DNA from 2 places in the Mycobacterium sp. E2327 genome. Region 1 is predicted to be linked to the other one. Evidence: predicted binding sites of a transcription regulator. Region 1 holds the regulator's gene; the other holds the start of a gene.
What was found. The regulator LexA, encoded in region 1, represses DNA repair genes until DNA is damaged. The targets are predictions, from matches to a motif close to CGAACANNTGTTCG.

Region 1 (3,409 bases):
GTGAAGTCACCTCCCAGAAGTTCAGCGGCGGCGAGATCTCCTGGAACAGGAAAACCAAGGAGTTCACCACCAACCCGGCGACGCTGGCCGACCAGCTCAAGGGCCTGCAGGTAGCCATCGATCCGAACGCGGCCATCAACATGGCCTGGCGCGCGGCCGGCGGCGCCGGCGGCCCGTTGGGCGCCAAGCAGGGCGGGTCGTATCCCATCGGCGGCGACGGGGTCGCGCAGAACTTCGCCAACGGGAAGGTGTTCTTCAGCCCGGCCACCGGGGCCAACGCCCTCGAGACCGACATCCTCGCCAAGTACGAGTCGCTGGGCGGCCCGGCCGGCAGCGACCTGGGTTTCCCCACCGCCAACGAGGCCGACGGCGGCATCGGCCCGGCCAGCCGGATCGCCACGTTCGCCGCGGCCGACAAGCCGGTCATCTTCTGGACCTCCGACCACGGCGCGTTCGTCGTGCGCGGCGCGATGAAGGCCGCGTGGGACAAGCTGCGCGGTCCGAGCGGCAAGCTGGGCGCCCCGGTTGGCGACCAGGCCGTGGACGGCGACGTGGTGTCGCAGCAGTTCACCGGCGGCAAGATCTCCTGGAACCGGGCGAAGAACTCGTTCAGCACCGACCCGTCCAACCTGGCTCCGTTGCTGTCGGGCCTGCAGGTGTCCGGGCAGAACCAGCCGAGCACCGCGGCGATGCCCTCGCACGCCAAGAAGTTCACCTGGCAATGGTGGTGGCTGCTGGCCGCGATCCCGATTCTGCTGCTGATCCTGCTCGCGGTGCTGCTGGCGTTCACCTGGCGCCGCCGCCGGCGTCGGCGCGGCGCCGGCGACACCGGGGCCTACGAGCCCGAGCGCGACCTGGCCGCCGCCGGCTACGACGCTCCGGGCAACGGCCACTGGGGCCACGACGACGCGGAGGCGGCCACCGACTACGCCCCGTTCGGCCTGGAGCAGCCGGAGCATCAGCTTCCGGACGATGCCGGGCCGGCGCCGCGAGTCAGTTGGACCCGCGGGGCCGACGCCGGGGCCGCCGACGCGGACGAAGACCCCGACGCGGTGGACACCGATTCCATCCCGCTCGCCTCTGGGGCGACGCTGGCGGAGGCCGGCTACGACGACGTCCCCGAGGCGGAGGCCGGATACCCCGAGGTCGCCGCCGAGGACGTCGACTACACGGGCACCGAATACCTGCCCGGCTACGAAGACGACGAGTACGCCGATCCCGGCTACCCGGACGTCGCGGTTCCCCGCACCCCGCCGGAAGCCGCCTACGTGGGTGAGGTGCCGGTTGCCGAGGAACCGGACGCCGACTATCCCGAGCCGGAACCCCCGGACGGCGCCACCGACGCCGTCGCCGACGCCGCGGCCGCCGCGGGGGCGCTAGGGGCGACGGAGCCCCGAACCGGGCGCCACGCGGCCACGGACGAGGAAGACGTGCCGGAATCGGCGGCCGCTGCGACCAACGCCGCCCCGGCCGCCGGTGGGCGCCCGACGATCCACCTGCCACTGGAGGATCCCTACCAGGCGCCCGACGGCTACCCGATCAAGGCCAGCGCCCGCTTCGGGCTGTACTACACCCCGGGCAGCGAGCTCTACCACGACACGCTGGCCGAAATCTGGTTGGCCAGTGAGGAAGTCGCGCAGGCCAACGGCTTCATCAAAGCCGACTGAGCCGGCCGCTACACCTTGCGGATCACGGTGACGACCTTGCCGAGCACGGTCGCGTCGTTGCCCGGTATGGGGTCGAATGCCGGGTTGTGCGGCATCAGCCACACCTGACCGCCGGCGCGCTTGAAGGTTTTGACGGTGGCCTCGCCGTCGATCATGGCGGCGACGATGTCGCCGTTGTCGGCGACGTGCTGCTGGCGCACCACCACCCAGTCGCCGTCGCAGATCGCCGCCTCGACCATCGAGTCGCCCACGACCTTGAGCAGGAACAGGGTGCCCTCGCCGACCAGCTCGCGAGGCAGCGGGAAGACGTCCTCGACGGCCTCCTCGGCGAGGATCGGTCCGCCGGCGGCGATGCGCCCGAGCACCGGCACGTAGCTGGGTTCCGGCAGCGCGTCCGAGCCGGCGACGTCGGTGACGGGCGCCGCCTCGGTGGTTTCCTCGCTGCCGCGGACGTCCACGGCCCGCGGCCGGTTCGGGTCGCGGCGCAGGTAGCCCTTGCGCTCCAGCGTGCGTAGCTGGTGGGCCACCGACGACGTCGACGTCAGGCCGACGGCGTCGCCGATTTCCCTGATGCTCGGGGGATAGCCGCGGGTGGTGACCGACTCGCGGATGACGTTCAGGATGGTGCGCTGCCGTTCGGTCAGCGATGAATCGACGGATGAGCTGATCGAGGGAGTGTCGTTGCTGTCGCTCATGGGTTGAATGTAGCGGGAGGGCGGCCAAGAATCAAACATGTGTTCGACTGGCGTGTCGCCGGGGCCCAAAGGCCCTTGGGCCGGGGCGTCAAGACCCTATAGCTGCTGAATCACATGTGTGTAACTTTTGCGGGGATCGGGTACCTGTGCTGCATGTCAGAGGTCGCGCTTCCGGATCTGTCGGTGGTGCGGTCTAGCGTTTTGCTTGCTCGACACGCTTCGCTCAAATGTTCGGTCATCGAACATACGAGCGATATAGTCGAACACACGAGCGAGAACAACTGACCGGAGGAACGCAAGATGACAATCACCTACACCGTCTCGCCGCGTACCAGCAGCGTTCGCCGCCCGGTCAACGGGCCGGTGCCGGGGCTCTACCCAGGGCGGGACGGGCTGACCGGCTCGCGCCGGCCCGGCCCGTCCAGGCCGGCCGGCACGCCGCTGCGCTACCACGGCACCGGCGTCGCGATGTCCGTCGCCCCGCATCGCAGGCGTCCCGTCACGCTGGCCACGACGCTGGGGCTGGCGCTGGTCGCCGGGGTCATCACCCTGTGGCTGGGGCTGGTCGCCAACTTCGGGCAGGCGGTCAACGGCGACTCCGGGGGATCGGCCGCCGCCGTGCCGGATCGGCTGGCCGTCGTGCGGGTTGAGCCCGGCGAGTCCCTGCAGGACGTCGCCCACCGGGTGGCGCCGGAAGCGCCGGCCCGCCAGGTCGCCGATCGGATCCGCGAGCTCAACGACCTGAACTCGCCGGCGCTGGCCGCCGGCCAGACGCTGATCGCGCCGGTCGGCTGACACCAGCGTCGCGGTACGCTCGGGGTGTTCTGCGGCCCCGCAGGTGAGCACGGCGAAGGAGCGGTCATGCACTGTCCGTTCTGCCGCCATCCGGATTCCCGGGTGATCGACTCGCGGGAGACCGATGAAGGCCAGGCGATTCGGCGCCGACGCTCCTGCCCCGAATGCGGGCGGCGCTTCACCACCGTCGAAACCGCGGTGCTGGCGGTGGTCAAACGCAGCGGCGTCACCGAGCCCTTCAGCAGGGAGAAG
Region 2 (3,409 bases), on a different contig from region 1:
AACGGTCGCGGCGGACCGGGACATGCGAGACTCCTGACGCTCCTGACTGTGGACTCTTGGCGCCAGCCTATCGGCCCGAGGAAAGGCTGTGGCGCGTTAGACCTGGGTGGACCGGCCTAGTCCCGGCTTAGTCCGAGGGGTCGGGCAACACCCGCAGATGCCCGCGGCGCCGACCGGAACGATGCTCGGGAGGCGCGAGCAGCCCGCTGCTCGGCGCGGTGGCATGGGCCCCGGCGTGCTGGATGTGCGGATCGGCAAACCCGTTGACCGGCGTGGCCCCGTAGGGCACGGCCGCGTCGCCCGGGCGGCCCTCACGCACCGCGTCGGCCAGGGCGACCAGGTCGTCCTCGTCGGGGTGGACGGGCTCGGCAAGCAGCGGTCCGGCATGGCGCACCAGCTCCCAACCGCGGGGCGCGGTGATCCGGCCGGCGTGGCCGACGCACAGGTCCCAGGAGTGCGGTTCCCGCGCGGTGGCCAACGGGCCCACCACTGCCGTCGAATCCGAGTAGACGAACGTCAAGGTCGCCACGGCATAGTGCGGACACCCGGGCCGGCAACAGCGACGGGGAACGTTCACGACCGAAAGGCTATCGTGCGCAAACGCCACGGAAGCGCCGGACACGCGCATCCGCCGGACCCGCGATTCCCAACCGTTACCATCGGCCCGATGAGTGATTCCCGCGGCTCCCCGCAAAGCGATCGGTCGCGGCGTCGTTCGGCTTCCTACCGTGCGACGCGCCGGGGCCGCGACATGCGCGGCCCGTTGCTGCCGCCGACGGTGCCGGGGTGGCGCAGCCGGGCCGAGCGGTTCGACATGGCGGTGCTGGAGGCCTACGAACCGATCGAGCGACGCTGGCAAGAGCGGGTGTCGGAGCTCGACGTGGCGGTCGACGAAATCCCGCGCATCGCCGCCAAGGACCCCGACAGCGTGCAGTGGCCGCCCGAGGTGATCGCCGACGGGCCGATCGCGCTCGCCCGCCTGATTCCGGCCGGCGTCGACGTCCGCGGTAATTCCACGCGGGCACGAATTGTCTTGTTCCGCAAGCCGATTGAGAGACGTGCCAAGGACACGGAAGAGCTTGGCGAGTTGCTGCACGAAATCCTGGTGGCCCAGGTCGCCATCTACCTGGACGTCGAGCCCTCGGTCATCGACCCCACGATCGACGACGAATGAGGTTGCGCGGGGGTCAGATGATGCCGCGCTTGAGGCGGCGGCGCTCGCGCTCCGAGAGGCCGCCCCAGATGCCGAAGCGCTCGTCATGGGCCAGGGCGTACTCGAGGCACTCGTGGCGCACCTCGCAGCCGAGGCAGATCTTCTTGGCCTCGCGGGTCGAGCCGCCCTTCTCCGGGAAGAAGGCCTCGGGATCGGTCTGCGCGCATAGCGCGCGGTCCTGCCACTGATCCGGCGTCGGCAGCGGCTCGGGCTCGGGCTCGAAAGCGACTGGGGCATCGGGAACCACAGTCAGATGCGGGCGGACGGATGCCGCCGGCAACGAGCCGATGGTGTTGTGCGGTGTGCTTGTCATGACGCCCCGAAGGTGCTCATAAGACATGCTTCGTCCGCCTCCTCAGGTTTGATTTGAGAGAGTGAGTGAGTTCCCACTGTTCTGATGTACAGACAATTCGAACATGTGATCGAATCTCGGTCTGCGACACCGGAATCGGCCGGCCAACCGGGAAATGACACTGATGTGATTAGACACTTGTTAACCTGCCCGGTCAAGCGTAATGGCGAATTTCCATATTATCTCGTGACCAAATTCCGGCGTTTCCGTTGTCTTGCGCGTTTCGGCGTGTCGATCACAGTCCCGACACGGGCAGTACTGTCGAGCCCTGTGAAGGTCAAGTGAAGGTCACCGTTCTGGTCGGTGGGGTTGGCGGCGCCCGGTTCCTGCTGGGTGTTCAACAGCTGCTCGGGCTGGGTCAGTTTTCGCAACAGGGCCAAGACGCCGGCGAACACGAACTGACCGCGGTCGTCAACATCGGCGACGATGCGTGGATCCACGGGGTGCGCGTCTGTCCGGATTTGGACACCTGCATGTACACCTTAGGTGGAGGTGTCGACCCGGAGCGAGGGTGGGGTCATCGCGACGAAACCTGGCACGCCAAAGAGGAATTGGCGCGCTACGGCGTGCAGCCGGACTGGTTCGGACTCGGCGACCGCGACCTGGGCACCCATCTGGTGCGCACCCAGATGCTGAACGCGGGCTATCCGCTGTCGCAGATCACCACCGCGCTGTGCGACCGCTGGCAACCGGGCGCGCGGTTGCTGCCGGCGAGCGACGACCGCTGCGAGACGCACGTGGTCATCACCGATCCAGCCGACGACAGCCGCCGCGCCATTCACTTCCAGGAGTGGTGGGTGCGGTATCGGGCCCAGGTGCCCACGCACAGCTTCGCGTTCGTCGGCGCCGAAAAGGCCAGCGCGACAGCGGAAGCGGTGGCGGCCATCGGCGAAGCCGACGTGATCCTGCTGGCGCCGTCCAACCCGGTGGTGAGCGTCGGCGCCATCCTGGCGGTCCCCGGCATTCGCGGGGCGCTGCGCGCGGCCGAGGCCCCCGTCGTCGGCTACTCCCCGATCATCGGCGGAAAGCCGTTGCGCGGCATGGCCGATGCGTGTCTCTCGGTGATCGGGGTCGAATCCACCGCGGAGGCGGTCGGCCGGCATTTCGGGGCGCGGCGGGCCACCGGGATCCTGGATTGCTGGCTGATCCACGAGGGCGACGAGGCCGACATCTCCGGCGTGGCGGTGCGCGCGGTGCCGCTCATCATGCGCGACCCCAAGGCGACGGCCGAGATGGTCGCCGCGGGGCTGGAGCTCGCGGGCGTGACGGCGTGACCGACCCCGTGACCGAGCACGGCACCGGCTCGGCGATCGAGATCATTCCGGTCACCGGGCTCCCCGAGTTCCGGCCCGGCGACGACCTCGCCGCCGCCGTCGCCGCGGCCGCCCCTTGGCTGCGCGACGGCGACGTCGTGGTGGTGACCAGCAAGGTGGTGTCGAAGTGCGAGGGCCGCCTGGTTCCGGCTCCGCGGGACGCCGCGGAGCGCGACCGGCTGCGCCGCAAGCTGGTCGACGACGAGGCGGTGCGCGTGCTGGCGCGCAAGGGCCAGACGCTGATCACCGAGAACCGGCTTGGCCTGGTCCAGGCGGCCGCCGGGGTGGACGGCTCCAACGTCGACCACGACGAGCTGGCGTTGCTGCCGGTCGACCCCGACGCCAGCGCCGCGGCGCTGCGCGCCGCCCTGCGCGAGCGGCTCGGCGTCGGCGTGGCCGTGGTGATCACCGACACGATGGGCCGCGCCTGGCGCAACGGCCAGACCGACGCGGCCATCGGCGCGGCGGGTCTTCGTGTGCTGCACAGCTATTCGGGGGCCGTCGACCGGCACGGCAACGAGCTGCTCGTCA

Region 2: cofD (2-phospho-L-lactate transferase) is a predicted target of LexA. The motif match lies at 1,625-1,638, and genes of this name have one in related genera.

The regions. Positions count from the first base shown of each region.
Region 1 is NZ_LZKE01000141.1:26,844-30,252, forward strand. Features, by position in the region: gene A5712_RS16750 (LGFP repeat-containing protein) at 1-1,667, shown strand, start outside; gene lexA (transcriptional repressor LexA) at 1,676-2,362, opposite strand; gene A5712_RS16760 (LysM peptidoglycan-binding domain-containing protein) at 2,663-3,157, shown strand; gene nrdR (transcriptional regulator NrdR) at 3,224-3,409, shown strand, end outside.
Region 2 is NZ_LZKE01000014.1:11,203-14,611, forward strand. Features, by position in the region: gene A5712_RS01715 (phosphomannomutase/phosphoglucomutase) at 1-24, opposite strand, end outside; gene A5712_RS01720 (DUF3499 domain-containing protein) at 128-577, opposite strand; gene A5712_RS01725 (metallopeptidase family protein) at 752-1,174, shown strand; gene A5712_RS01730 (WhiB family transcriptional regulator) at 1,188-1,526, opposite strand; gene cofD (2-phospho-L-lactate transferase) at 1,847-2,839, shown strand; gene A5712_RS01740 (coenzyme F420-0:L-glutamate ligase) at 2,836-3,409, shown strand, end outside.